Regions from separate parts of the Streptomyces sp. NPDC060366 genome, predicted to be linked through region 3. Evidence: riboswitches for the same ligand, from Rfam matches in the RefSeq annotation. Region 3 holds a riboswitch; each other region holds the start of a gene.

Region 1 (9,664 bases), on a different contig from region 3:
TCGGATCAGGGGAGTTCCAGGGCCGCGGGGCCTCCGCTCCGCCCCGCGCCGCTCTAGCATCGAAAGCAGCGGGAACGCTCATCACGTATTCACGCTTCTGCGTGCTTCAGGTACTCACGGAACGAGGTAGGGACGATGGCGGTACGGGAGATTGTCGCGGGAATGCCCTGGTGGGTGAAGTGGATCGCGTTGCCCGTGGTCGTGCTCGTCGTGTTCGGCGGGCTGATCGCGAGCGTGGTCGGATTTGTGATCGGACTGCTCTTCAAGCTGCTGATCCTGGTGGCCCTGGTGGGTGGCCTCGTCTACGGGGCGCGGAAGTTCACGTCGTCGCGGGGCGACTGGTAGCCCTCACCGGCCCTCACCGCCTTACCCCTCTTACCGTCGTTCCGCCGCCGTCCGCCCCCGCCGGGGGCGGCCCCCGCCCCGGCCGTTAGCCCGCGCGGGGGAAAGGCGGAGACGAAACCACTCCCACCTCAGAGGCTGCCATTAGAGTGGCAAGCCTCTGCCACACCCTGCGAAAACAGCGTCGCCGGTCGTTTTGGCCAACGCATTGTCCGAGTTCCCGACGCCGGACCTCAGACTCTGTCTCGGGTCCCCAGGGGTGTGACAGGCGCGGGGGCGGCCCCCGCGAGCGGGCGCACGCCCGTCAGCAAGCCCAGGGGTGACCTTTGGCCACAGCGAGCACGTCAGCTGCTCCTACCCTGATCGGTTCCGTGCGGCGCGCGCTGCGTCTGCTGGAGTCGGCCGGCGCCCATCCGAACGGGGCCCCGGCGAAACAGCTCGCCCGTGAGGCCGGCCTCCCCCTCCCCACCGCCTATCACCTGCTGCGCACCCTGACCCACGAGGGCTATCTGCGCCGTGAGAAGGGCGTGTTCTTCCTCGGGGACGCGGTGGACCGCCTGGTGAGCGGCCAGGGCCCGGTAATCGGCCGGCCCCGGCGCACGATGGCCGAATCGATGGAGTACTGCCGCGATCTGATCGGGGCGCCCGTCTATTTCGCGGTCTACCGCGAGGGCGAGATCGAGGTCGTCGCGGTCGCCGACAGCCCGGCCACGCCCGCCGTCGCCGAATGGGCGGATTTCCGTGAGACCGGGCACGCGCACGCGATCGGCCAGTGTCTGCTGAGCCAGCTCGACGAGGCCGCCCGCCAGGACCATCTGGACCGGCATCCCGTGGGCCCGCTCACCCCCTACTCCGTGGCGGACCGGCGCGCACTGCTGTCGCGCCTCGGTGCCAGGGGGCGCACGGGACCCTTTCTGGAGCGGCAGGAGTACGTGCTCGGCCAGGTCTGCGCCGCCGTACCCGTCAGGCACGGGCCGACGGTCGCGGCGCTCGCGACGTCGGTGCCGCTGCATCAGGAGCGAAAACTGCTTCCCAATGTCGAACGGCTATGCAAAGAGATCGGAAACTTGATCGGCTCGCTGGAATTCTCTATCAGTATTTGAAATATCACTCCTTGTGATCTGTTACTGCGTGTTGGACGATTAAGAAGAGGATCAAGGGGCATCAATATCGGACCTTTCACCCCTCAAACCCCTGAAATCCCTCTGAATTTCTTACTCTCCGTAACTGTCCGTCATCCACTGCGGGGTACGTGATGCGCGAGTTGGTTCAGGCAGAAGTCCTGATGAGTTTCCTTGTCTCCGAAGAGCTCTCATTCCGAATTCCAGTGGAACTCCGTTACGAGACGGCGGACCCCTACGCGGTGCGGATGACGTTCCATCTGCCCGGCGACGCCCCGGTCACCTGGGCCTTCGGCCGCGAGTTGCTGGTCGACGGCATCAACGAACCCAGCGGCGACGGCGACGTGTACATCTCGCCGACCGAGCCCGAGGAGCTCTCGGACGTCCACATCAGACTCCAGGTCGGCGCCGAACACGCCCTCTTCCGGGTCAGCGCACCGCCGCTGGTGGCCTTCCTCGACCGTACGGACCGGCTGGTCCCGCTCGGGCAGGAGATGACGCTCGGGGACTTCGAGACCAATCTTGAGGAGACGCTCGGGCGCATCCTCGCCGAGGAGAACGCGGGCTGAGCGCGGATTCGAGGAACGCCGACTGCTGAGTGCCGGCTCCAGCGCGGATTCCGGGGTTCCGGCTCCTGAGCGCTCCCGCGGGCGGAGGGCTACGCCTTGCGGCGCCGCCCGCCTCCGCCTCGCGTCCGCAGGCCCCCGAACGGCCGCCCGGAAGGCGCCTTCGGCGGCGTCCCCGAGGGTGCGTCCGACGGCGCCCCCGTCGCCGTCTCCGGCGTCGCCCCTCCCCCCGGCGTCCCCGGCCGGTCGGCCGACACCACCAGCGCCGCCAGTGCCGTGGTCACCGGCACCGACGCGACGAGACCGATCGACCCGACCAGGGTCCGTACGATCTCCTGGGCCACCAGCTCGCTGTTGGCCACCGTCCCCACGCTCGACTCGGCGATCGAGAAGAGCAGCAGCAGCGGCAACGCGGCGCCCGCGTAGGCCAGTACGAGCGTGTTGACCACCGACGCGATGTGGTCGCGCCCGATACGGATACCCGCCCGGTAGAGGGCGCGCGGCCCCATGTCGGGATTCGCCTGGCGCAGCTCCCACACCGCCGACGTCTGGGTGACCGTCACATCGTCCAGCACACCCAGCGATCCGATGATGACGCCCGCCAGCAGCAGACCGCTCATGTCGATCTCCGGATAGAGCCCGTGGATCAGCCCGGTGTTGTCGTCCGTGTTGCCCGTCAGACTCGCCCAGCCGATGAACAGCGAGCCCAGCAGCCCGATCAGCAGCAGCGAGATGAGTGTGCCGAGCACGGCGACGGACGTACGGGCCGTCAGACCGTGGCACAGATAGAGCGCGATCAGCATGATCGCGCTCGCGCCGACGACCGCGACGATCAGCGGATTCGAACCTTGGAGAATCGCCGGCAGGATGAACAGCGTCAGTACGGCGAACGAGATGATCAGCGCGACCAGTGCCATCAGCCCGCGCAGCCGCCCCACCACGATCACCGCGAGAGCGAAGATCCCGGCCAGCAGTGCCATCGGCGTCGAGCGGTCCACGTCCGTCACCGAGTACTGGAGATCCCGGGGGGCGTCGGGGGCGTAGGCCACCACAACGCCTTGTTTCACGTGAAACTGCCGCGGCGCGTCGGGCTGGACGATCTCGACGAACTTACGGCCCTTGTTCTTACCGGTCGTCACCTCGACCGTCGCCTTCTCGCAGTCCCCGGTCTGTGCTTGCTGCGCCTCACGCCCCTCCGGCGTCGTCGTGTCGCCCGTCGGCGGGACCTGAGCGGCGTTCACGTCCTTGCAGTCGATCTGCTCGATCTTCACCACCTGGCCCTGCTCGGTCTGCCGGTCGAAGCCGACACCGGTGCGTTCGTGCGCCGGGGCGCCGCCGGGCCACAGCACGACGAGTCCGACAAGGACGGCCGTGGCGAAGGGAATCAGCACCGCGGCGATGACCTTGCGCAGGTGCTTGGAGACCGGCGCGGCCGGCCCATGACTGTGCGAGTGGCCGTGCGTATCGGGTGTCTGCTGGGGTGAGGTCACCGACCGATCATCGCAAGAACGGCGGGGGCCCTCTGTTCAGCACGCCCGACATCGCGTTAGCGTGGTGGTGCCTTTACACACGCGGGAGCTCGGAGCACCGGGCTGAGAGGACGCTGACTGTGGAGTTCCGGGGCTTCCCCGGATCCCTGAGCTGCGTCGACCGCCGAACCTGTTACCGGGTAATGCCGGCGTAGGGAGTAGGTCTCATATGACCGTTCAGGACGCACGCACGCCTGCCGCACGAGCCATCGGCTGGCACAAGGGATACGTGGAAGGATCGCGCCCCGATCTCCGGGTGCCGGTCCGTCAGGTGCATCTCACCAACGGCGACGACGTGACGCTGTACGACACGTCGGGGCCGTACACCGATCCCACCGTCGAAACCGACGTACGGCGCGGTCTCGCACCGCTCCGGGAGAACTGGATCGTCGGCCGCGGCGACACCGAGGAGTACGCGGGCCGCCCCGTCCGCCCCGAGGACGACGGCCTCAAACACACCTCGCCCCGCGGGGGTCTCCGCAATCTCGACGCGGTCTTCCCCGGCCGCCCGCGCCAGCCGCGCCGGGGCCGCGACGGACAGGCGGTCACGCAACTCGCGTACGCCCGGCGGGGCGACATCACCCCGGAGATGGAGTACGTCGCCATCCGGGAGAACGTCCCGCCCGAGGTCGTACGCGACGAGATCGCCGCGGGCCGCGCCGTACTGCCGGCCAACGTCAACCACCCCGAGATCGAACCGATGATCATCGGCAAGCGGTTCCTGGTGAAGGTCAACGCCAACATCGGCAACTCCGCGGTCACTTCCTCCATCGAGGAGGAGGTGGACAAGATGACCTGGGCGACCAAGTGGGGCGCCGACACGGTCATGGACCTCTCCACCGGCCGCAACATCCACACCACCCGTGAGTGGGTGCTGCGCAACTCCCCGGTCCCCATCGGCACCGTGCCGCTCTACCAGGCGCTGGAGAAGGTCGACGGCAAGGCCGAGGAGCTGACCTGGGAGATCTACAAGGACACGGTCGTCGAACAGGCCGAGCAGGGCGTCGACTACATGACCGTCCACGCGGGCGTGCTGCTGCGCTACGTGCCGCTCACGGCCCGCCGCAAGACCGGCATCGTCTCGCGCGGCGGCTCGATCATGGCGGCGTGGTGCCTGGCGCACCATCAGGAGTCGTTCCTGTACGAGAACTTCGAGGAGCTGTGCGAGATCCTCGCCTCGTACGACGTGACGTACTCCCTCGGCGACGGCCTGCGGCCGGGCTCGATTGCGGACGCCAACGACGAGGCGCAGTTCGCCGAGTTGCGGACGCTCGGCGAACTGAACACCATCGCCAAGCGGCACAACGTGCAGACCATGATCGAGGGGCCGGGCCATGTCCCGATGCACAAGATCAAGGAGAACATCGACCTTCAGCAGGAGATCTGCGAGGAGGCGCCGTTCTACACGCTCGGCCCGCTGACGACGGACGTCGCCCCGGCGTACGACCACATCACCTCCGGCATCGGCGCCGCGATGATCGCCTGGTGGGGTACGGCGATGCTCTGCTACGTGACACCCAAGGAGCACCTGGGCCTGCCCAACCGCGACGATGTGAAGACCGGCGTCATCACGTACAAGATCGCGGCGCACGCGGCGGATCTGGCCAAGGGCCATCCGGGGGCGCAGGAATGGGACGACGCGCTGTCGGACGCGCGGTTCGAATTCCGCTGGGAGGACCAGTTCAATCTGGCGCTCGACCCGGACACGGCACGGGAGTTCCACGACGAGACACTGCCGGCCGAGCCGGCGAAGACCGCGCACTTCTGCTCGATGTGCGGGCCGAAGTTCTGCTCGATGCGCATCTCCCACGACATCCGCCGTGACCACGGCGGCTCGCAGGACGAGATCGAGGCGGGCATGGCAGCCAAATCCAAGGAGTTCGCGGCGAGCGGCAACCGGGTGTACCTGCCGATCGCCGACTGAGCCGGGCGGCGGACGTCCACGAGTGGCCTCCCCACGTGAGTCGGGCCCCACTCCGTGGTGCGCCGACGTTTGGTGTCCGCCATCGCGCGACCCGTTCCAGTGTCTTGGGAGCCGACGGCAGAGATTGACCGGAGCACAGTCGGCTCCTACCGAGCCGTCTTCGCGGGAAGTGACAGCTTCCAGTCGGCCATATCGGAGAGCGTGTTCGTAGAAGCGTCTGCGTAGCGCAGGTGTGCCCATCCACGTGATGGCACGGCTGATGCGGGTGTACCGCCACGAGGCCGTCATCGGCGTGGTGGAGAACATGACTCTGCCCCGGCCGCCAGGTCGTGCGGGCGGTCGGGGCAGAGGCGGGGCTCATTTGGGCCGGGAATGTGGGGAGGGCAGGTCCGTGTCCATCCTGGCCGGGGATGGATTGGGCCTGCCCTGTCCCGTGGGGGGTTGGTTACTCGCCACCGAGGATCTCGTCGACGGTGTTGGTGAGGCCGTCGGCGATTGCGGTGTCGACCTCGGAGCCGACGATGGCGGCGATGATCAGGGCGACCAGGACGATGACGCCGACGTACTCGACGGCGCCCTGGCCCTTGTCGCTGCGGCGCTTCATCGCGGTGACGGCGGTGTTGGCCCAGGTGCCGACGTAGAGCTTGGCGTTGGTGGCGGCCTTCAGCGTGACGTTCGACATGAGCTGTCCCCTTTTTGTGTCGGCCGGCCGGTGACCGGCCGACTCGTACGAGTCTTTGGTGTCGCCCCGCGTTTCCGGCTTCCTCCTGGCCGGTCCCGCTGGCGACATGAGAAAAGTACGACGGGGCCACACCCACCGGCATGGGCCCCAAGACCCAACCCAGGGCCCAACCCACAACCTGGGCCCTGGACGGGGTCAGGCGGTCTTCAGGTGGGCGAGTGCGGTGATGATGCGGTCGGCGATGTCCGGCGGCCAGGGGAAGGACTCGGCCACCGCTCGCTGGTGGGCGAGTCCGTGCAGGCCCAGCCAGAGCGCGACCGCGTCACTGGACGGGTCGGTGCTGGTGGACTGGCCCGCGGCGGCGCACTCGCCGAGGGTCTCGACGAGGATCCGCATGCTGTCGTCGCCGAGCGCGGCCAGATCCTCCTTGGTCAGGGAGCTGTCGTCCAGGTCGGGCATCCAGAGGCCGCCGAACATCGTGCGGTAGCGCTCGGGATGGATCCGGGCGAACTCCAGATACGCCTCGCAGACGGCGTACATCCGTCGCCGGGGGTCGTCCCCGGCCTTCTCCACCGAGGAGCGCAGGCTGTTCCGCAGGTCGGCGAACTCCCCCTGCACGACGGCGAGCATGATGGCCGGCTGGTCGGGGAAGTGCCGGTAGATCGACGGGGCGGCGATTCCGACCCGGCGGGCGACCGAGCGCAGTGTGATGGCGCGTTCGTCGCCCGCTTCGTCGAGGAGTTCCACCGCGGCGGCGATGATGTCCTCCCGCAGGCGCCCGCCCTCGCCGCGACGGTTGCGCGCGCGGCCCTGTTTCGGTGCGGCCGAGGCCGCTGTTCCGGTGTTGTCCATGCTGTCACCTTACGCCGTGAAGGTTATGGCCGTATCCCCTTGCGAACCGAGACTTACGCTCGTACAGTTACATCTGTAAGCGAACGAGCGAAGCCTTGAAGGGAAATGCCATGACCGCCAGCACCAGCACCAGCACCGTCACTGTGAGCGCCACCGAGATAGTCCTGCCCGGCACCGTCGAGCCGGACGGCCTCGAGGTCCGGACCCGCGATCTCCCGGCGCCGGCCGCGGGCCATGTCGTACTGCGGATGGAAGCGACCGGGGTCGCGTTCGCCGAGCAGCAGATGCGCCGCGGCAAGTACTACGACCAGCCGCCGTTCCCCTTCGTCCCCGGCTACGACGTGGTGGGTACCGTCACCGCCACCGGACCCGGCGTGGACACCGGGCTCACCGGACGCCGGTTCGCCGCCGTCACCAAGACCGGCGCGTGGGCCAGCCACCTGCTGATCGACGCCGTGGACCTGATGCCCGTACCGGACGACGTGGACGCGGCCGCCGCGGAGACCGTCCTCGTCAACGGGATCACCGCCTGGCAGATGCTGCACCGGATCGCCAAGGTCCGCTCCGGCGGGATCATCGTGGTGCTCGGCGCCAACGGCGGCGTCGGCTCCACCCTCGTACAACTGGCCCGGCACGCCGGCATCACGGTGATCGGCACGGCATCCCCCCGCCACCACGCCACCGTGCGTGAGCTGGGCGCGAGCCCCGTCGACTACCGCGACCCCGATATGTACGCCCGGATCCGGGAGATGGCCCCCGACGGCGTGGACGCGGTCTTCGACCACGTCGGCGGCGCCGCACTGGAGCAGTCGTGGCGGCTGCTGCGCCGTGGCGGAACGCTGGTCTCCTACGGCACCGCGGCCTCGAAGGACGAGGAAGGCAACTCTCAACTGCCCGTGCTGAAGCTGTTCGCCCGCCTGGCTGCCTGGAACTCCCTGCCCAACGGCAGGAGCGCGCACTTCTACAACTACTGGGCGGGCAAGCGCTGCCAGGCGTCCTGGCAGCGCCGACTGAGCGAGGACCTCACCCAGGTGCTGCGACTGGTGGCCGACGGCTCCGTCGTCCCGCAGATCGCCGCCAGGATTCCACTGGCCGACGCCGCGTCGGCACTGGCACTCGCCGAGTCCCGCACAGTCCTCGGCAAGGTCGTCATCGTCCCCGGAACGTGACGCCATGGCCCTCGCAGCCGACGCACAAGTGCCCAGACGCGCCCTCCGTACGAGGAACCGCCGGGGCGAGGGCGGCCACCTGCGGGCCGACATCCTGGCCGCCGCGACCGACCTGCTCGATCATGGCGACGAACGGGCCGTCACCCTGCGCGCCGTGGCCCGGCAGGCCGGAATAGCCGCCCCCTCGATCTACCCGCACTTCCCCGGCCGCCCGGCCATCATGCTCGCCGTCGTCCGCGAAGCCTTCGCCGAACTGTCGGGCCGACTCCGGGCCGCCGTGGACGCGGCAGGCGACGACGCCGAACAGTGCCTGTACGCCGCCTGCCACGCCTATCTCGACTTCGCCGCAGCCCACCCCGAGCGCTACCGCGCCATGTTCGGTGAGCTCGCGAAACCCGCCACCACCGGCGACAGGGCGACCGTCAACGGGACGACCGGCGACAGGACCACCCGCGACAGGACCGCCGGACCCGGTCCGGCCTCCCTCGGCGCGGAAGCCCTGCGGGTCCTCTCCGGCGCCCTCGCCGACTGCGTCACCGCCGGACGCTCGGCCAGCACCGACCCCTGCGCCGACGCGGTGGCGCTCTGGATCGGCCTGCACGGACTCGCTCACCAGCGCACCGTTTCCCACGCCTTCCCCTGGCCCGCCGATCTGGTGCGGCACTTCGCGGCCTCGCTGTCGCGCCTCGGCCCGGCCTGATCCCCGGCCGAACCCGAACCCGAACTCCCCCGCATTCAGCACCTACAGGCGCCGGCCACCAAGGCTTTCGCGCCCAGACACCCGGAGGTTTCCGCCATGTCCGTCGCCACCCTCGCCTCGCCCGCCGCCACCGACACCGTCGCTCCGACAGGCCGTACGAGCGAGGTCGACAACCGCGCCACCTACGTCAGCTTCGGACTGGCCTACGTGCTCGGTCACGGCGCCGCCGCCGTCTCCCAGGGCGCCAACCCCCTGCTCGAACTGCCCGGCTGGCTGCCCATGACGCTCCTGGGAATCGGGCTCGCGGCCGGTACCGTCAGCGCGACCGTCGCCGCCGGCCGCGCACAGCGCGCCGCGATCGACCCCGACGAGATCCGCACCGGCAAACTGCTCGGCGCGGCCTGGGTCGTCGCCTTCGCCGCCCTGTTCCTCGCCATCACCGGCCTGACGAACAGCCTCGACATGCCCGATCTCCAGTCCACGCTCTGGCCCACCGGCTCCGGCCTCGTCGTCGGCCTGCTCTATCTCGCCGAGGGCGCCGCACGCCGCAACCTGCTGCACTACGGCCTCGGTTGCTGGCTCGCCCTGACCTCCACCGCGGCGCTCTTCCTCGGCACCCCCGGCCTCTACTGGGTCCTCACCGTCGCCGGCGGCGGCGCGTACGCCGTGGCCGCGGTCCTCGAACGCCGCCGCCTCGCGACCCGCTGACACGCCTTCCGAAGTGAGCCGCGCAGGTGGGAAGGTCCACCTGCGGCGGCTCATTCGGGCTTGTGCTCAGG
Region 2 (9,664 bases), on a different contig from region 3:
TCGTCCAACCGAAGTTCTCCTGCATTTTGGCGTGCAGGAAGTACTGGTTGATCGCTGTCAATTCGGCGGTCAGCTGCTCATTGAGGAACTCGATGACCTCGGGGTCGCCCTGCATCGCAGAGGCTCCTTCCACACGGGGACTGGCCAGGATGCGCGCATCCTCGCACCGACGTCCGAAGGGCGTCCAGTAAGGCCGTACTTAGTAGCAGTTGCCCGAATCGGGCTGTACCCGGTCATGACCACCCTTCGCGGTCTGTCACCATGGAAGGCATGGGTCAGCCTCGGAGCCGGGAAGAACGGGAGTCGGCGCAGTCCGGGCTTCCGCCGGGGCAGCGGCTCCAGCGTGGCTGGCCGGTCACCCATTACGGCCCCGTGCCGAAGTTCAAGCCCGAGCGCTGGGAGTTCCGGGTCTTCGGAGCCACGGCCGACGGAGACAAGCGCTGCTGGAATCACGAGGAGTTCTCGGCCCTGCCGTTCTCGACGGTCGTCGCCGATCTGCATTGCGTCACAAAATTCAGCATGCTCGGGGCCGAATGGGGCGGAGTGCTCGCCCGTACGATCCTGGAACTCGCCCCGCCGGCGCCGACCGTCACCCATGTCATGGTCTGGGCCGAGTACGGCTACAGCGCGAATGTCCGTCTCGCCGACTTCACCTCGGAACGGACCGTCTTCGCCACGCACAACGGCGGCGAACTCCTCACCGCCGAACACGGATTTCCACTGCGGCTCGTCGTACCGCATCTTTACGCGTGGAAGGGCCCGAAATGGGTCCGCGGCGTGGAATACATGACGGCCGACCGCCGCGGCTTCTGGGAGGAGCGCGGCTATCACAACATCGGCGACCCCTGGAGCGAACAGCGCTACTCGTACCAGGAAGGCCCCGGGGACGGCCCGGAGCTTTAACGACCTCCAGAAAACGACCTAGGCGTCGCGCAGCTTCTTCAGCAGGGCCACGTCCGCCGCGTGGCCCTCCTTGCCGCCGGGGGTCTCGATCACCAGCGGCACGCCCTCGGTCGCCGGATGCGAGAACAGCTCCCGGAACGGCTCCTCACCGATATGGCCCGCGCCGATGTTCATGTGCCGGTCCTTACGGGCGCCCGACACGTCCTTGGAGTCGTTGGCGTGGATCAGCCTGAGCCGGCCGGGACCCACCGTCTCCACCAGCCGGTCCAGCGTCCGGTGCGTCCCGTGCGGCGCGGCCAGGTCGTGGCCCGCCGCGAAGATGTGGCAGGTGTCGAGGCAGATGCCGAGCTTGGGGTGCGCGTCGAGCGCGGCGAAGTACGGGCCGAAGTCCTCGGCGAGCGAGCACAGCGAGGAGCCCTGCCCCGCGGTCGACTCCAGCAGCAGATACGGGTCGTCGTCGTGCGTCAGCTCGTCGAGGAGCGGCAGCATCCGCTCCCGTACCTGCGCCAGCGCCACCTCGCGCGGCCGTCCGCCGGTCGCCGAGCCGGTGTGCACGACGACGCCCGGGGCGCCGATCTCCCGGCCCCGGCGCAGGCTGTGCCGCAGGGAGTGCACCGACTTCTCCGCCGTCTCCGGGGTGTGGGAGCCGAAGTTGATCAGGTACGGCGCGTGGATGTACGCCGACAGCCCCTCGGCGGCGCACCGGTCCCTGAACAGCTCGTCCTGCGCCGGATTCCCGTCGGGCGTCGCCCAGCCGCGTGGATTGGCCACGAAGACCTGAACGGTCTCGGCGCCGATGTCACGGGCCCAGGCCAGCCCCACACGGGCGAGACCGCCCGCCACCGGAACATGGCCGCCGACGGGATTGCGCGGGCGGTCGGGGAGCGTCAAGCCTCAGATTCCCTTGGTCGTGATGGTGATGGTGCTGCCCTCGGCGGCCTTCTCGCCGCCCTCGACGGACTGCTTCGACACGGTGTCGTCCAGGAACGGGAAGCTCCGGTCGACCTCCACCTCGAAGCCCGCGTCGTTCAGTTCGCCCGTGGCCGCGTCTATCGACTTCCCCGTGACGTCCGGGACGGCGAGCATCCGCGGGCCCTTGGAGATGGTCAGCGTGACGGTGTCACCGCGGGCGAGTTTGCTGCCTTCCTTGGCGGACTGCTTGGCCACCGCTCCCGATTCCTCGGGGGAGTTGACGCGCTCGGCCGCGACCTTCACGTCGAGTCCCGCGTCCTCGAGCGAGGCGGTCGCCTCCTCCTCGGACTGCCCGGTCACGTCGGGCATGTGGACCGGCCTGCCCTTGCTGACGACAAGCGCCACGCCCGCGTCGGGCCGCAGCTCCGTACCCGCCTTCGGCTGGGTGCGGATGATGTCGCCCTGATCGGTCTCCTCGTCGAAGGACCGGGCGACGACGCCGGGCGCCAGCCCGACCTTCTTCAACGCGTCCTTGGCGTCGGCCAGCGACTTTCCGGCCAGGTCCGGGACCCGCACGATCTCCGGGCCGCGGGAGATGACGAGGGTCACCGATCCGTTGCCCCGTATCCGCGCCCGGGGCTCCGGGTCGGTGCGCATGACCGTGCCGCGCTCGAACGTGTCGCTGAAGTCCTTCTCCACGCTCGCGTCGAGCCCGGCGTCACCGAGGCGCTTCTTCGCCGTCTGCTCGCTCTGCCCGAGGAGCGAGGGGACACGGGTGAACTGCCCCGAGTTGATGTACCAGACACCGATGCCCAGGCCGAGCACCAGCAGTGCGGCGACCACGATCGCCAGGACACTCCCGCGGGGCGCGGAGGCGATCCTGCCGGTCCGGCGGCGCGCGGGCGGCTGACGCGGAGGCGCCTCGGGCCCCGGCGGCGGCATCGTGAGCCGGCTGGTGCGGCGGACCTGGTTGTCTCCCCGGGATACGGCCGACAGGTCGGCGGTACCGGAATCGTCGGGGGGCTGCGGGCGGACGATGCGCGGAATCACGCTCGTACGGTCGTCGGAGCCGTCGTCGGGACGGCCCTCGGCGCCGTTGACCGCCGGGCCGTGGGAGGCGCCGTGCGCGGCGAGTGAGGCGTCGTGGGAGCGCCCGCGGCCGTTGCCGGTGGCGCTGTCGTGGCCGTCCTGGGACGGCTCCGAGGCGGCGCCGCCCGAGACCGCGCCGCTGCCGCGCCGTGCCCTGCCCTTCTTCGCGGGGGCGGCAGAAGAGGTCTTCGCGGTGGCCCGCGGCGGCATCGCGTCCAGTTGCGCGTCGTCGAGCGCGGCGCGCGTGCGCCGGGTCAGCGCGAGCATCGCCACCGCGTCCTCGGGGCGGATCTCCGGATCGCGGGCGGTGGCGGCGGCGACCAGTTCGTCCAGCTCGATCGCCATACCGGGCACCGCGGCGGACGGCGCGGGCACGTCCTCGTTCAGATGGAGGTAGAGCACCTGCGCGGGGGTGTCCCCGCCGTGCGGTTTGGCGCCGGTCAGCATCTCGTGCAGGACGACACCGCACGCGTACACGTCGACGCGGGTGTCGGAGGTGCCGTACTCGATCTGCTCCGGGGCGAGGTAGGAGACCGTGCCGAGGATCGTGCCGGTGGTGTTGGTGACCGAGCCGACGGCCCGTACGAGCCCGAAGTCCGCGACCTTCACTCGGCCGTCGTCCCCTATCAGGACGTTCTCCGGCTTGATGTCCCGGTGGATGAAACCGGCACGGTGGGCGGCGCCCAGCGCGGCCAGCATCGGCTCCAGGATGTCCAGGGCGGCACGCGGCTGGAGGGCGCCGCGCTCGCGCAGGACGTCGCGCAGCGTGCAGCCCTCCACGTACTCCATCGCCAGGTACACGTACGCGCCCTCGGCGCCCTGGTCGAAGACCCCGACGACGTTCGGATGCGCCAGCCGCGCCACGGACTTCGCCTCGCGGATGAAACGCTCCACGAAGGTGGCGTCGGTCGCCAGCGCCGGGTGCATCACCTTCAGGGCGAGGACCCGGTCGAGCCGGGTGTCGACGGCCCGGTAGACCGTTGCCATGCCGCCGACGGCGATGCGCGCGTCGACGCGGTAACGGCCGTCGAGCACCTGCCCGACGAGAGGGTCCCTAAGGGTCGTATCCACCCGTTGAGTCTACGAGCCGCCGCCGACACTCCCGCAGCCCCGGGTCGGGCCCGACGCGCCACTGGAGCCGTCTTGTGACAGCACACACACCACATCGCGGCAATCGGCCGTCGCCGCCCTCACCGGTGGAGCGTGCTTGTGGAGCGGTGGGGCTCAGAACGCCGGGCGCTCCGGGGCCAGCGCCGCCAGCCCCTCCGTAGGAGACGAGGCGTCCGCGAAGTGCCGGCGCGGAATGCGGCCCGCGCGGTGCGCCAGCCGGCCCGCCTCGACCGCGTGCCGCATCGCCTCGGCCATCAGGACGGGCTCCTGGGCGCGCGTGACCGCCGAAGCCAGCATGACGGCCGCGCAGCCCAGCTCCATGGCGAGGGCGGCGTCCGAGGCCGTACCCGCCCCCGCGTCCAGGATCACCGGCACGCGCGCGCGATCGGTGATCAGTTGGAAGTTGTGCGGGTTGCGGATGCCCAGACCCGATCCGATCGGGGAGCCGAGCGGCATGATCGCCGCGCACCCCACGTCCTCCAGCTTTCTGGCGAGCACGGGATCGTCGTTCGTGTACGGCAGGACCGTGAAGCCGTCGTCGACCAACGTCTCGGCGGCGTCCAGCAGTTCGATCGGATCGGGCAGCAGCGTCCGTTCGTCGGCCACCACCTCCAGCTTGATCCAGTCGGTGCCCAGCGCCTCGCGGGCGAGCCGCGCGGTGAGGACGGCCTCGCCCGCGGTGAAGCAGCCCGCCGTGTTGGGCAGGACCCGGATGCCCAGCCGGTCGAGGACGGACAGGACGGAGCCCCGCACGTTCGGGTCCAGCCTGCGCATCGCGACGGTGGTGAGTTCGGTGCCGGACGCGGTCAGGGACCGTTCCAGCACGTCGAGACTGGGCGCACCGCCCGTCCCCATGATGAGCCGGGAGTTGAGGACGGTCTCGCCGATGGTGAGCCGGTCGTCGGACATCGGGATCAGCCTCCTTGGACCGCGGTGAGTACTTCGACACGGTCTCCGTCGGACAGAGTGGTGTCGGACCAGCGCCCGCGCGGGACGACGGTCTCGTTGAGCGCGGCGGCGACGCCCGAAGGGGCGGCGGTGAGGGTCGCGACGAGGACGTCGAGAGTGACGGGGCCGGCGAGGACGCGGGCCGCTCCGTTCACCGAGACGGTCACGGATCCGGGCGCGGCGTCGGACGAGTGCGAATTCACGGTGTCGGTCATGCGTGCTGCTCCTGACCTGCGGAGACGGCGGGGGAGACGGCCGGTGGGCGGCCGGGCGGGGTGCCGGGCGAGAAGCGTCCGGGTGTGAAGGGCCGCGCGTCGTCCGGGAGTTCACCCGTCGTGAGCACGGTGGCCATCACCCGGCCCGTGACTGGCGTCAGGAGCACCCCGTTGCGGTGGTGCCCGGTGGCCAGATGCAGCCCCGGCAGGGCGGTCGGTCCGAGCAGCGGGGCGTTGTCCGGCGATGTCGGCCGCAGCCCGGCGCGGGTCTCGGTGAGCGGCAGTTCGGTGATGCCGGGGAGCAGTTCGTGGGCGTCGCGCAGCAGCTCGTACACCCCGCCCGCCGTCACCGTCGTGTCCCAGCCCATCTCCTCGCTCGTCGCCCCGACGACCAGCTCGCCGCTCTCGCGCGGCACGAGGTAGATGTGGCTGCCGCGGACCTCGGCCCGCAGCGTCCGGGACAGGAACGGGGCGTACGGGCGCGGCACCGTCAGCCGCAGGACCTGGCCCTTGACGGGGCGTACCGGGGGCAGGACGTCGTCCGGCACGCCCGCGAGCCGCCCACTGAGACTGCCACCGGCGACGACGACCTGGTCGGCGCCGAGTTCGGCGCCGCCGGCCACCGTGACTCCGGCGGCCCGGTCCCGGACCACCCGCAGGCGTTCGGCCCACGCCCGGTGGAAGACCACCCCCGCCCGCTCGCAGGCCGTCACGAGGGCGGCCGCGAGCCTGCGCGGGTCGATCTGGTGGTCCCCGTCGACCCGCAGCCCGCCGCGTACGCCGGGAGCGAGCATCGGCTCCAGCCGTCGGCACTCGCGGCCGGTGAGCCATTCCGACTCCAGACCCGACCTCCTCTGGAGGGCGTGGAGTTCACGCAGCTGCGCCCGGTCGTCGGTGTCGAGAGCGACGGCGAGCGTGCCGCAGGCGCGGTAGCCGGTGTCCTGGCCGGTGACCGACTCCAGTTCGGCGACGAAGTCGGGATACAGCCGCGCGGAGGCGATGTTCAGCGCCAGCAAGGTCTGTTCACCGTGGTCGAGTTCGCTGACGGCGGCGAGCATCCCGGCGGCGACCCGGGCGGCGCCGCCGCCCGGCTCCGGATCGACGACGGTGACGCCGAGCCCGCGTTGCGCCGCGCGCCAGGCGGTGACGAGACCGATGATCCCGCCCCCGACGACCACGACATCGGTCCGCCCGGATTCCCGGTACTGAACGTGAGATGACCGCATGGGTGTCCAGCTCCTCCCTTCGCCGGCATGACCCGGATCAGGTTCGTACGGTCGGAGGCCGCGTCAGCCTCCCTCTCAGCCCGGTGCGTACGGGCTCCCGCGAGGTGTGAAGTCTTGTGTTCGTCACTGCCGATAAGCGCTTCACGGGTCAGGGTAACCCCCTGTCCCCGCCCCCTGTAAGGGAGTCGTGGCCCCGTCCGGTTCCATAAGGTGATCGGGTGAGCGAGCAGCGGAAGCAGACGGACGAGCGGCGCACCGTCGTCGTCGGCGCGGGAATGGCGGGTGTGCAGACCGCCGTGGCACTGCGCGAACTGGGGCACGAAGGCCCCGTCACCCTCATCGGCGCCGAGCGGCACCAGCCCTACGACCGGCCCCCACTCTCGAAGGCCGTCCTCCTCGGCGCGGCGGAGAGTTCGGCCTTCGACGTGGACTTCGAAGCGCTCCGCGTGGAGTTGCGGCTGGGCCTGGAAGTGACCGGTGTGCGCCCGGCGGACCACGAGGTGGACACGGAGGCGGGGCCGGTTCCGTACGACGCGCTGGTCGTCGCCACCGGCGCCGAACCGATCACACTGCCCGGCGCGGACGGGGTCCCCGGCGTGCATCTGCTGCGCACCCTGGACGACGCCGCGCGGCTGCGCCCCGTCCTGGAGCGCAAGCGACACGTCGTCGTGGTGGGAGCGGGCTGGATCGGCGCCGAGTTCACCACCGCGGCCAGGGAGGCCGGCTGCGAGGTGACCGTCGTCGAGGCCGCGGCCCATCCGCTCGCCGGCGCCCTGCCCGCCGAGGTCGCCACTCCGATGGAGGACTGGTACGCCGAGAGCGGCGCCGAACTCTTCACCCACGCGCGCGTGGCGACCGTCGAGCCCGGCCGGGTGGTCCTCTCCGACGGCCGCGAGCACGCCGCGGACGCGGTGGTCGTGGGCATCGGCGCCAGACCCGCGACGGCCTTGCTGGCGGGCTCCGGCATCGCGACCGGCGCCGAGGGGGCCGTCACCGCCGACGACCGGCTGCGCGCCTCGGTGCCCGGTGTGTACGCGGTCGGGGACTGCGCCTCGTTCCCCTCGGCCCGGTACGGCGAGCGGCTGATGGTGCACCACTGGGACAACGCGCTCCAGGGCCCGCGTACGGTCGCCGCCGACATCGTGGGGGAGTCCCACGAGCCGTACGACCCCGTGCCGTACTTCTGGTCCGAACAGTTCGGCCGTTTCGTGCAGTACGCGGGCCACCACGCCCGGGCCGACACCCTCCTGTGGCGGGGCGACCCGGCGAGCGCCGCCTGGTCGGTCCTCTGGCTGCGGGACGGGGCGCTGGTGGCGCTGCTCGCCGTCGGCAGACCGCGTGACCTGGCGCAGGGCCGCAAGCTCGTCGCGGCGGGTGCGCGGATCGACACGCGGCGGGCCGCCGACCCCGCCGTACCGCTCAAACTGACGGCTCTCTGAGGTGCCCCGCCCGCTCTCCCCGGGCCGGACGTACCGCTCGACGGCCCAGTCCGTGCCCGGCTCGGCTTCCGACTGTCAGTCCGGGATGGCAGGCTTGTCCTGTGACTGAGATTGACGCAAAGATCGATGCTCTCGTCCCTGCCTGGCTTCACCTGCCCGATATCGCCGAAATGCTCGATATCGAGGTGACGCGCGTGCGCCAGCTGGTGAAGGAAGGCCAGCTGATCGCCGTGCGCCGCGGTGAGAATCGGGCGCTCCAGGTGCCGGCCGCCTTCATCGACGGCAAGAAGGTCGTCAAGGGCCTCGCGGGGACCTTGACGCTCCTCAGGGACGACAGCTTCACCGACGAAGAGATGCTCGAGTGGCTCTTCACTCCCGACCCGTCCCTGCCGGGCACGCCCGCGCAGGCCCTCAGCGAGAATCGCGGTACGGAGGTGAAGCGCCGCGCGCAGGCGCTCGCCGTCTGACGGCACCACCACCGGCCGTGCGCGGGCCGGGCGGCCCCCGGCCCGCGCACAGCCGTCATGACAACGATCCGACGGGGGAGACCCGCATGCCCGCAGCGCCCGGTGCGCCCAGCGCACTCGATCTGCTGTCCGACGCCCGGCTCTATCTCTGCACGGACGCACGGAAGCGGCAGGGGGACCTCCCCGAGTTCCTGGACGCCGTCCTCACCTCCGGTGTGGACATCGTGCAGCTGCGTGACAAGGGCATGGAGGCGGCCGAGGAGCTGGACCACCTCCAGGTCTTCGCCGACGCCTGCCGGCGCCACGGCAAGCTCCTGGCCGTGAACGACCGGGCGGACGTGGCGCACGCCATCGGTTCCGACGTGCTGCACCTGGGCCAGGGCGACCTGCCCGTCTCCGCCGCCCGCGCCATCCTCGGTACGGAGCTGCTGATCGGCCGCTCCACACACTCCGAGGCCGAGGTGATGGCGGCGGCCGGCGAGCCCGGCGTGGACTACTTCTGCGCGGGACCCTGCTGGCCCACCCCCACCAAGCCCGGCCGGCCCGCCCCCGGACTCGACCTCGTGCGGTACGCGGCGGCGCTGGCCACCCGGCGCCCGTGGTTCGCGATCGGCGGGATCGACACGGGCAACCTCGAAGAGGTCCTGGACGCCGGGGCCCGCCGGGTCGTGGTCGTACGGGCCCTCACGGAGGCGGACGACCCGGCCATGGCGGCCTCCGGCATCGCCAAGCGCGTACGGGACAGGGTCGCCTGACACGGTCCGCCGGACCCCCGGCCCCCACCCCGGAGCCCCGGACGCTCGGCTTCCGGTGCAGGCGCACTGTCCGAGGGGTGGACAGGCTTGGTGTGAAATGGACAAAAGGGCCTGCTCTGGTTGGGTGATCGCCGCGCCCTCGATAACCTTCCCGTATGGCCCTTGGTACAGCTTCGACCAGGACGGATCACGCTCGTACGGTGCGTGACCTACTTGCGACCGGCAAATTGTCGTACTCGTTCGAATTCTGGGCGCCCAAGACCGAGAAGGGCGAGCGGAATCTCTGGAACGCGCTGCGCCGGATCGAGGCTGTCGCGCCGAACTTCGTCTCGGTGACCTACGGCGCCGGCGGCTCGACCCGCGCGGGCACGGTCAAGGCGACCCAGCGCATCGCCTCCGACACCACACTCACCCCGGTCGCCCACCTCACCGCCGTGAACCACTCGGTGGCCGAGCTGCGGAACATGATCGGGCAGTACGCGGACGCCGGCATCAGGAACATCCTCGCCGTGCGCGGAGACCCGCCCGGCGACCCGATGGGCGAGTGGGTCAAGCACCCCGAGGGCGTGACGTACGCGGCCGACCTGGTCCGCCTGATCA
Region 3 (9,664 bases):
CTGTTGCTCGCCGCCGGACAGCGCAGCGACGGCGCGGCTCTGGGCGCCCGGCAGGCCGACCAGATCGAGCAACTCGTCGACACGTCGCCGCTGTTCGCCGCGCGATTCGCCACGCACGCGCATTCCGAAGGCGACGTTGCCGCCGACGTCACGCTGCGGAAAGAGCTGGTGGTCCTGGAACATCAGCCCTACGCCGCGCCGGTGCACCGGCACCCCCGCCTGGTCGGCCCCCTCCAGCAACACCCGTCCCGCGTCCGGCGGCTGAAGCCCGGCGACGACGCGCAGCAAGGTTGACTTGCCGCTGCCGCTCGGCCCCAGCACACAGACGATCTCGTGTGCGGCGATCTCCAGATCCACCGCGTCGAGCGCCGTACGCCGCCCGAATCGCACGGTCACGTCCTCAAGAGTGAGCAGGGCCATCAGAACTCTCCGGAGCGGTCGGTACGGATACGTTCGAGCACCAGCAGCGACACGGCGCACACCACCATCAGCACCGTGCTCAGCGCCATCGCCTGCCCGTAGTTGAGATCACCGGGCCGCCCCAGCAGCCGGGCGACCGCCACCGGCAGCGTCGGCCGGTCCGGTCGCGCGATGAAGACCGTGGCACCGAACTCACCCAGCGAGACGGCGAAGGCGAATCCGGCGGCCACCAGTACCGCCCGCCGCACCATCGGAAGATCGACCTCCCGCCACACACGCAATGGCGAGGCCCCGAGAACGGCCGCGGCCTCCCGCAACCGCCCGTCCACGGCGCGCAGTACGGGCAGCATCACCCGTACGACGAAGGGGACGCCGACCAGCGCCTGGGCGAGCGGCACCAGGATCCACGACGCCCGCAGGTCCAGCGGCGGCTTGTCGAGCGTGATCAGGAACCCGAAGCCGACGGTCACGGCGGAGACGCCGAGCGGGAGCATCAGCAGCGCGTCGAAGCCACGTACGAGGCGCCCCGCCCGTCGGGTGAGAGCGGCGGCGGCCAGCCCGCCCACGATTAGGGCGATGACCGTCGCCGTCAAGGCGTACCGCAGGGAGTTCCAGACCGCTTCCAGGGGCGGTACGAGGAAGGTGCCGCCGCTCGCCTCCACCGAACGGAGCGCTCGGTAGTAGTCGAAGCCGTACCCGGCGGGGCCGTCGAGCGACCGCTCGATCAGTACGCCGAGGGGCAGCAGGATCAGCAGGAGGACGGTGCCGAGCACGCCGGCGAGCAGCGCCCACTGGCCGGCTCCGCGCGGCCTGCGCACCGTCAGGGCGGGGTCGACCAGTTTCAGGGCCGTCTCCCGCCTGCGTACGGTCCAGGCGTGCAGCGCCAGAATCGCGCCGACAGCGGCGAACTGCACCATCGTCAGGACGGCGGCGGTGGGCAGGTCGAGAAGTTGCGCGGTCTGCCGGTAGACCTCCACCTCCAGGGTGGAGTACGCCGGGCCGCCCAGGATCTGGACGATGCCGAAGGAGGTGAACGTGAAGAGGAAGACCATCAGCGCCGCGGCGGCGACCGCGGGGCCGAGCGCGGGCAGCGTCACTCGCCACCACGCCGCGAGCCGGCCGGCGCCGAGCACCCGCGCGGCCTCCTCCTGACGCGGGTCGAGCTGCGCCCAGAGGCCGCCCACGGTGCGGACGACCACCGCGTAGTTGAAGAAGACATGCGCGAGAAGGATCGCCCACACCGTCGTGTCCGCCCGGACACCCCACAGCTCGTCGAGCGGGCCGCCGCGCCCCAGCAGCGCGAGGAACGCCGTGCCGACGACGACGGTCGGCAGGACGAACGGCACGGTCACGACTGCGCGCAGGAGTTGTTTGCCGGGGAACTCGAAGCGCGCGAAGACGTAGGCACCGGGGAGCGCGATCAGCAGAGTGAGGGCGGTGGAGACCGCGGCCTGCCACGTCGTGAACCAGAGCACCTGGCGGATGTCGGGCCGGCTCAGCACGTCCCCGAACCGGCCCCAGTGCCAGGAGCCGTCCACCTTCAGCCCGCGGGCGACGATCGCCGTGACGGGGTACGCGAAGAAGACCGCGAAGAACGCGACGGGGACGGCCATGAGGCAGAGCCGTACGACGCTGCCCCGTCGCCGTGCGGCGCGCACCGCGGCGCCCGCCTCCCGGCCCCGTCCTCGCCCCGCCCCTCCGCCCGGGCCCCGGACGACCGGCCCCGCGTCCGTACGCGTGGTCGTGTCGCCCTCCAAGGCGCCCTTCGCGACTACTTGACGACGAGTGAGGACCACGACTGGATCCACTCGTCACGGTTCTTGGCGATCTTCTCCGGGGCCACGGTCTCCGACTTGTCGACCACGGCGCCGTGGTCGGTGAAGAGCGCGGGCAGCTTCGCACCGTCGACGACCGGATTCACGAACATGTTGAGCGGCATGTCCTCCTGGAAGGTCTTGCTCACCAGGAAGTCCAGCAGGGCCTTGCCACCCGCCCCGTTCTTCGCGCCCTGGAGCAGTCCCGCGAACTCGATCTGCCGGAAGCAGGTGCCCGTGGCGACGCCGGTCGGCGCCTCCTTGGGCTGCGGGTCGGCGTACAGGACCTCGACGGGCGGGCTCGACGCGTACGAGACGACGAGGGGGCGCTCCGCCTTGGCCTTCTTGCCACCCGCCGAGCCGGAGAACTCCTCGTTGTAGGCCTGTTCCCAACTGTCGACCACCTGGACGCCGTTGGCCTTGAGCTGCTTCCAGTAGCCCTGCCAGCCGTCGTCCCCGTACGCGGCGACGGTGCCGAGGAGGAAGCCGAGGCCGGGTGAGGACTGCTCCGCGTTCTCGACGACGAGCAGGTCCTTGTAGGCGGGCTTCGTCAGGTCGGCGAAGGACTGCGGCGGGGCCAGCTTCTTGTCGGTGAAGTACTTCTTGTCGTAGTTGACGCAGATGTCGCCGGTGTCGACGGGCGTGACACGGTGTTTGGCGTCGTCGAGCCGTACGTCGGCGCGGACCTGGTCGAGGCCCTTCGCCTCGTACGGCGTGAACAGGCCGTTGTCGAGGGCGCGGGAGAGCAGGGTGTTGTCGACGCCGAAGAAGACGTCGCCCTGCGGCGCACCCTTGGTGAGGATCTCCTTGTTGAGCGCCTCGCCCGCCTCGCCGCTCTTCAGCACCTTGACGGTGTAACCGGTCTGTTCGGTGAACTCCTTCAGTACGGAGTCCGAGGCGGCGAACGAGTCATGGGCGACCAGCGTCACATTCTTGGACTTCGCGCCGTCCGACGACGTGGAGTCGTCGGACTCGCCGCCGCACGCGGCGAGCCCGGAGACGCCCAGCGCGGCGGCGAGGGCGCCGGCCGCCATTCTCTTCGTGGTACGCACTGAATTCCTCCTGGGATGTCCAGGAGAAGACGCGGCCCTGCCCCGCACCGGCGGACCGGAGCAGGGCAGGGCGCAACAGCTTGAGTGATGTCCGAACTTCCTACCCAGAATGACCTGGGCAAGGTTCAGAGGGTCTGCGACCGTGAGGCTCGTCCGAGCCTCTGCCGCACTCTCAGCGCTGTGGCGCTCCCCTGTCGGAATATGTAATTCGTTCGAACCCAGCGTACATGGGCCCCGTCGGGGCCCTTCGCCGCGCTCAGCGCTCCGTCGCCGCCAGCTGACCGCACGCCCCGTCGATCTCCTGACCGCGGGTGTCACGCACCGTCACCGGCACCCCGTGGGACGCGATCGCCTCGACGAATGCCTTCTCGTCCTCCGGGCGGGAGGCCGTCCACTTGGATCCGGGAGTCGGGTTGAGCGGGATCAGATTGACGTGCACCCGCTTCCCCTTGAGCAGCCGGCCCAGCAGATCGCCCCGCCACGCCTGGTCGTTGATGTCGCGGATCATGGCGTACTCGATGGAGATCCGGCGGCCGGACTTCTCCGCGTACTCCCAGGCGGCGTCCAGCACCTCCCGCACCTTCCAACGGGTGTTGACCGGCACGAGGGTGTCGCGCAGCTCGTCGTCGGGCGCGTGCAGCGAGACGGCGAGGCGGCATTTGAAGCCCTCGTCGGCGAATCGCAGCATCGCGGGCACCAGGCCCACCGTCGAGACAGTGATGCCGCGCTGCGAGAGTCCGATGCCGTCCGGCTCGGGGTCGGTCAGCCGGCGGATCGCCCCGACGACGCGGCGGTAGTTGGCGAGCGGTTCACCCATGCCCATGAAGACGATGTTGGACAGCCGCGCGGGGCCGCCGGGAACTTCACCGTCGCGCAGCGCGCGCATGCCGTCCACGATCTGGTGCACGATCTCCGCCGTGGACAGGTTGCGGTCGAGACCCGCCTGCCCCGTGGCGCAGAACGGGCAGTTCATCCCGCAGCCGGCCTGCGAGGAGATGCACATGGTGACGCGGTCCGGGTAGCGCATCAGGACGGACTCGACGAGCGTGCCGTCGTGCAGCCGCCACAGCGTCTTACGGGTGGTGTCGTCGTCGCAGGAGATGTGCCGCACCACGGACATCAGGTCGGGCAGCAGCTCCGCGGCGAGCTTCTCGCGTGCGGCGGCGGGGATGTCCGTCCACTCGGCGGGGTCGTGCGCGAACCGCGCGAAGTAGTGCTGCGAGAGCTGCTTGGCACGGAACGCCTTCTCGCCCAGCGCCGCCACGGCCTCGCGGCGCTCCTCCGGTGTGAGGTCGGCGAGGTGCCTCGGCGGCTTCTTGGCGCCACGGGGCGCGACGAAGGTGAGTTCTCCGGGATTGGGCGGTGCCATGAGCTGTTTTCTCCTCGGTACGACGAGGCCGGTGTTCCCCGCCGACCGCGGGAGGGACGCGGGCACGCTGCCGGTGCCAGGAGACCTCATGTGACGGGCTCCGCGACCGCGGAGCGCAGTAAGGCCCGCCGTCCAGGACGGCGGGCCTTACCAGGGTAACCGGTACGGATACGGCTCAGCCCGAGCCGACGAACACCACCAGCAGCAGCCACACGACCGGTGCCGTCGGCAGGAGCGAGTCGAGGCGGTCCATGATGCCGCCGTGACCGGGCAGCAGCGTGCCCATGTCCTTGATCCCGAGGTCCCGTTTGATCATCGACTCGCCCAGGTCACCCAGCGTGGCACTGGCCGCAACGGCGAGGCCGAGCAGCAGGCCCTGCCACCAGGTGCCGCCGTCGATGAGGAACTGCATGCACAGTGCGCCCGCCACCATGGCGAATCCCACTGCGCCGAAGAGACCTTCACGGGTCTTGCCGGGGCTGATGCGCGGCGCCAGCTTGTGGCTGCCGAAGCGCCAGCCGATCGCGTACGCCCCGGTGTCGCTGACGATGGTCAGCACCAGGAAGGTGAGGACGCGCTGCGCGCCGTCGTCCGCCGTGAGCATCATCGCGACGAACGTCGCGAGGAAGGGCACGTAGAACACCGCGAAGACGCCCGCCGTCACGTCCTTGAGATAGCCCTCGGGCGGCTCCGTCATGCGCCAGGCGAGCACGGCGAGTGCCGTGAGCGCGGTCGCGACCCAGGCGCCTTCCGCGCCCCGTACGTAGCCGGCGACGACCATCGCGGCGCCACCGACCGCGAGTGGGACGAGAGGCGCCTTGATGCCCTTCTTCTCGTTGAGACGGGAGGTCAGCTCCCACAGCCCGACGACGACGGCGACCACTATGACGCCGATGAACACGGCCTTCACGATGAAGAGGGATGCCACGATCACCGCGCCGAGCCCCACACCGACCCCTATGGCCGCACGCAGGTCGCGGCCCGCCCGCTTCTTCGGAGGAGGTGGCGGAGTGGCGGACATGGGCTCCTGCGGCGTTTCGTCACGGAACAGGGGGCCGCCCGGCCGAGCAGCCCCCCGGTCGTCATCCTGGGCCCCGCCGTTCGCGGGTACGTCGGGCACGATGGGCATGGGCCGAGTCTGCTGTGCGTCAAGCTCATCGTATGCGGGACCCGCCGGGGCAGCCCCCTGGTCAGGCGGTCCCCAGTAGCCGGCGGTCGGCGGGGCCCCCCAGGAAGAGTCGTTCATCAGACCTCGAGCAGCTCGGCTTCCTTGTGCTTGAGCAGCTCGTCGACCTGGGCGACGTACTTCGCCGTGGTGTCGTCGAGCTCTTTCTCGGCGCGGCGGCCCTCGTCCTCGCCGACCTCGCCGTCCTTGATCAGCTTGTCGATCGTCTCCTTGGCCTTGCGGCGCACGGAGCGGATCGAGATCTTCGAGTCCTCCGCCTTGGTCTTGGCGACCTTGATGTACTCCTTGCGGCGGTCCTGCGTGAGCTCGGGGAACACCACCCGGATGATGTTTCCGTCGTTGCTCGGGTTCACCCCGAGGTCGGAGTCGCGGATGGCCTGCTCGATGTTGCGCAGCGCGCTCTTGTCGAACGGGGTCACCACGGCCATACGCGGCTCGGGCACCGAGAACGAGGCCAGCTGGTTGATCGGGGTCAGCGCACCGTAGTAGTCCGCCACGATCTTGTTGAACATCGCCGGGTGCGCACGACCGGTGCGGATCGCGGCGAAGTCCTCCTTGGCGACCAGGACGGCCTTCTCCATCTTCTCCTCTGCTTCGAGGAGGGTCTCTTCGATCACCACTTGCTCCTGCGTGTCTTGAGTGGGCCCGGTGTGCTTACAGGGCCGGCGGAACCTGCGTCGCGTCTTCTTTCCTGCACGGTGTCCGACCGGCAGGGCTTTGTCCATCCCCGTGCGGGGCAGCCCGAGTTCAGGCCCGGGTGCCCTGGTCGCTCACGAGCGTGCCGATCTTCTCACCCTTGACGGCGCGCGCGATATTGCCCTCCGTGAGGAGTTCGAAGACAAGGATCGGCAGCGCGTTGTCGCGGCAGAGAGTGACGGCAGTGGCGTCGGCGACCTTGAGGTTGCGGGTGATCACCTCGCCGTACTCCAGCGCGTCGAACTTCACCGCGTCGGGGTTGGTCTTGGGGTCGGAGTCGTACACCCCGTCCACGCCGTTCTTGCCCATCAGCAGCGCTTCGGCGTCGATCTCAAGGGCGCGCTGGGCGGCGGTGGTGTCGGTGGAGAAGTACGGCATCCCCATGCCCGCGCCGAAGATGACGACGCGTCCCTTCTCCAGATGCCGCACGGCGCGCAGCGGGATGTAGGGCTCCGCGACCTGCCCCATGGTGATGGCGGTCTGCACGCGCGAGTCGATGCCTTCCTTCTCCAGGAAGTCTTGGAGGGCAAGGCAGTTCATGACCGTGCCGAGCATGCCCATGTAGTCGGAGCGGGCCCGGTCCATGCCGCGCTGCTGGAGTTCGGCGCCGCGGAAGAAGTTGCCTCCGCCGATGACGATGGCGATCTGCGCCCCGTCCCGCACGACGGCGGCGATCTCGCGGGCGATGGCGTGTACGACGTCGGGGTCGACGCCGAGCGCTCCCCCGCCGGCGAACGCCTCACCGGACAGTTTCAGCATGAAGCGCCCGGCTTTCTTGCCGGGGTCGCTGTTGTCGTCGGTGGACTGGGTGGCGTCCGCGCCCTTGTTCATGGGGATCTCCTCGTGCACATACGAAGAAGGCCATTGCCGGTGGGTCTGTGTCCCTAGCGGCAATGGCCTCCTCGTCAGATCTGCGGCCGTCCGGCGCGTGTTCGGCCGGCGGCTGCAGTAGACCCTAGCGGGGTCCACCGTCGATCGCGTACGACTGCGCTGTCCCGGGTGCTCGGCCCCGGGACGATGACCGGAACGTCAGGCGCCGACGCGGATGCGCGCGAAGCGCTTCAGCGTGACACCGGCCTCGTCCAGGACCTTCTTGACGGACTTCTTGTTGTCCTTGGCGAACGGCTGGTCGAGGAGGGTGACCTCCTTGAAGAAGCCGTTGACGCGACCCTCGACGATCTTGGGCAGCGCGGCTTCGGGCTTGCCCTCCTCGCGGGAGGTGGCCTCGGCCACGCGGCGCTCGTTCTCGACGACGTCGGCCGGAACGTCCTCACGGGTGAGGTACTTCGGCGCGAACGCGGCGATGTGCTGCGCGACGTCCTTGGCGACGGCGGCGGCCGTCGCGGCGTCGGCACTGCCCTTGTCCAGCTCGACCAGGACGCCGACCTGCGGCGGGAGGTCGGGCATGGTGCGGTGCATGTACGTGCCGACGTAGCTGCCGTCGCCCTGGAACTGGGCGAAGCGGTCCAGGACGATCTTCTCGCCGAGGTTGGCGTTGGCCTCGTCGACGAATGCCTGGACGGTCTTGCCGGGCTCGATCTCGGAGGCGCGCAGTGCCTCGATGTCGGCGGGGCCGGTCGCGGCCACGTGCGCGGCCAGCGCGTTGGCGGCGGCCTGGAACTTGTCACCCTTGGCGACGAAGTCCGTCTCGCACTTCAGCTCCAGCAGGACACCGGAGGTGTTGTCGTCGGAGACGAGGGAGACGACCGCGCCGTTCTCGGCACTGCGGCTCTCGCGCTTGGCGACGCCCTTCTGGCCCTTGACGCGGAGTACCTCGACGGCCTTGTCGACATCGCCGTCGGCCTCGACCAAGGCCTTCTTGCAGTCCATCATGCCGGCGCCGGTGAGCTCGCGGAGCTTCTTGACGTCAGCGGCGGTGTAGTTCGCCATGTCTGTAAGTCTCTCTCGGAAGTCGAAGATCTACGGGTGGACGGCGGGGGCCGTGGCCCCCGCCGTCAGCAACCGAACCTTTGAGGTCAGGCCTTGTCGGCGTCCGCGGCCGGAGCCTCGGTGACCTCGGCGGCGGGGGCCTCGGCCGGAGCGGCGGCCTCGTCGGCCTGCTCGGCGTCGGCGACCTTCTCCGTCTCGGCGGAGGTCTGGACGTCGGCCGGGGCCGCGTCGGCGTCGGCGGACTTCTCCGCGTCGGCCTTCTTGTCACCTTCGAGGAGGTCGCGCTCCCACTCGGCGAGGGGCTCGCCGGCGGCCTTCTCGCCCGGCTTGGAGTCGCCGGTGGCGGCACCGGAGCGGGCGATGAGGCCCTCGGCGACGGCGTCGGCGATCACGCGGGTGAGCAGGGTGACGGAGCGGATCGCGTCGTCGTTGCCCGGGATCTTGTAGTCGACCTCGTCGGGGTCGCAGTTGGTGTCGAGGATCGCGACGACCGGGATGTGGAGCTTGCGCGCCTCACCGACGGCGATGTGCTCCTTCTTGGTGTCGACGATCCAGACGGCGCTGGGCACCTTCTGCATTTCGCGGATACCACCGAGGGTCTTCTCCAGCTTGGCCTTCTCGCGCGAGAGGACCAGGAGCTCCTTCTTGGTGAGGCCCGAGGCGGCCACGTCCTCGAAGTCGATCTGCTCGAGCTCCTTCAGACGCTGAAGGCGCTTGTAGACGGTGGAGAAGTTGGTGAGCATGCCGCCCAGCCAGCGCTGGTTGACGTACGGCATCCCGACGCGCGTCGCCTGCTCGGCGATGGCCTCCTGGGCCTGCTTCTTCGTACCGACGAACATGATGGAGCCGCCGTGCGCGACGGTCTCCTTGACGAACTCGTAGGCGCGGTCGATGTACGACAGCGACTGGAGCAGGTCGATGATGTAGATGCCGTTGCGCTCCGTGAAGATGAAGCGCTTCATCTTCGGGTTCCAACGACGGGTCTGGTGACCGAAGTGGACGCCGCTTTCCAGCAGCTCCCGCATCGTGACGACGGCCATGGCCGTACTCCTTGAGGTACTCGGTTGTCGCGTCCGCCGGACGGCGGTCGCGCCTGACGCCCCGGAACGCTTTGCCACTAGGGACCGAGAAGCGCGGACACCGGCGAGAAGGCCGGCGGCGGGGCGTGCGAAGTCGATCCGGTGACCCGGATCGCCACAGGAAGTGTACGGGACCCGCACAGCGCCCGGCGACGGAG

What was found. Region 3 has a riboswitch for thiamine pyrophosphate ahead of ACFWHU_RS29945 (thiamine ABC transporter substrate binding subunit). Riboswitches for the same ligand answer to the same signal wherever they lie in the genome.
Region 1: it holds a riboswitch for thiamine pyrophosphate, as region 3 does, so the genes downstream of both, thiC (phosphomethylpyrimidine synthase ThiC) here and ACFWHU_RS29945 (thiamine ABC transporter substrate binding subunit) in region 3, are expected to answer to the same signal.
Region 2: it holds a riboswitch for thiamine pyrophosphate, as region 3 does, so the genes downstream of both, thiO (glycine oxidase ThiO) here and ACFWHU_RS29945 (thiamine ABC transporter substrate binding subunit) in region 3, are expected to answer to the same signal.

Annotation. Positions count from the first base shown of each region.
Region 1 is NZ_JBHXDC010000004.1:231,408-241,071, reverse strand. Features, by position in the region: gene ACFWHU_RS13685 (DUF5326 family protein) at 136-345, shown strand; gene ACFWHU_RS13680 (IclR family transcriptional regulator) at 669-1,445, shown strand; gene ACFWHU_RS13675 (SsgA family sporulation/cell division regulator) at 1,598-2,032, shown strand; gene ACFWHU_RS13670 (YibE/F family protein) at 2,122-3,519, opposite strand; TPP riboswitch at 3,591-3,733, shown strand; gene thiC (phosphomethylpyrimidine synthase ThiC) at 3,728-5,482, shown strand; gene ACFWHU_RS13660 (hypothetical protein) at 5,928-6,164, opposite strand; gene ACFWHU_RS13655 (TetR/AcrR family transcriptional regulator) at 6,360-7,016, opposite strand; gene ACFWHU_RS13650 (medium chain dehydrogenase/reductase family protein) at 7,127-8,185, shown strand; gene ACFWHU_RS13645 (TetR/AcrR family transcriptional regulator) at 8,190-8,885, shown strand; gene ACFWHU_RS13640 (ABC transporter permease) at 8,982-9,593, shown strand; gene ACFWHU_RS13635 (hypothetical protein) at 9,644-9,664, opposite strand, start outside.
Region 2 is NZ_JBHXDC010000002.1:357,579-367,242, reverse strand. Features, by position in the region: gene bfr (bacterioferritin) at 1-115, opposite strand, end outside; gene ACFWHU_RS06350 (sulfite oxidase-like oxidoreductase) at 271-903, shown strand; gene ACFWHU_RS06345 (deoxyribonuclease IV) at 922-1,794, opposite strand; gene ACFWHU_RS06340 (PASTA domain-containing protein) at 1,798-3,975, opposite strand; gene ACFWHU_RS06335 (thiazole synthase) at 4,129-4,923, opposite strand; gene thiS (sulfur carrier protein ThiS) at 4,929-5,177, opposite strand; gene thiO (glycine oxidase ThiO) at 5,174-6,403, opposite strand; TPP riboswitch at 6,400-6,514, opposite strand; gene ACFWHU_RS06320 (NAD(P)/FAD-dependent oxidoreductase) at 6,622-7,842, shown strand; gene ACFWHU_RS06315 (Rv2175c family DNA-binding protein) at 7,944-8,309, shown strand; gene thiE (thiamine phosphate synthase) at 8,396-9,064, shown strand; gene metF (methylenetetrahydrofolate reductase [NAD(P)H]) at 9,220-9,664, shown strand, end outside.
Region 3 is NZ_JBHXDC010000016.1:38,343-48,006, forward strand. Features, by position in the region: gene ACFWHU_RS29935 (ABC transporter ATP-binding protein) at 1-414, opposite strand, end outside; gene ACFWHU_RS29940 (ABC transporter permease) at 420-2,033, opposite strand; gene ACFWHU_RS29945 (thiamine ABC transporter substrate binding subunit) at 2,192-3,268, opposite strand; TPP riboswitch at 3,366-3,489, opposite strand; gene rlmN (23S rRNA (adenine(2503)-C(2))-methyltransferase RlmN) at 3,543-4,655, opposite strand; gene ACFWHU_RS29955 (phosphatidate cytidylyltransferase) at 4,831-5,901, opposite strand; gene frr (ribosome recycling factor) at 5,901-6,458, opposite strand; gene pyrH (UMP kinase) at 6,589-7,368, opposite strand; gene tsf (translation elongation factor Ts) at 7,567-8,427, opposite strand; gene rpsB (30S ribosomal protein S2) at 8,514-9,467, opposite strand.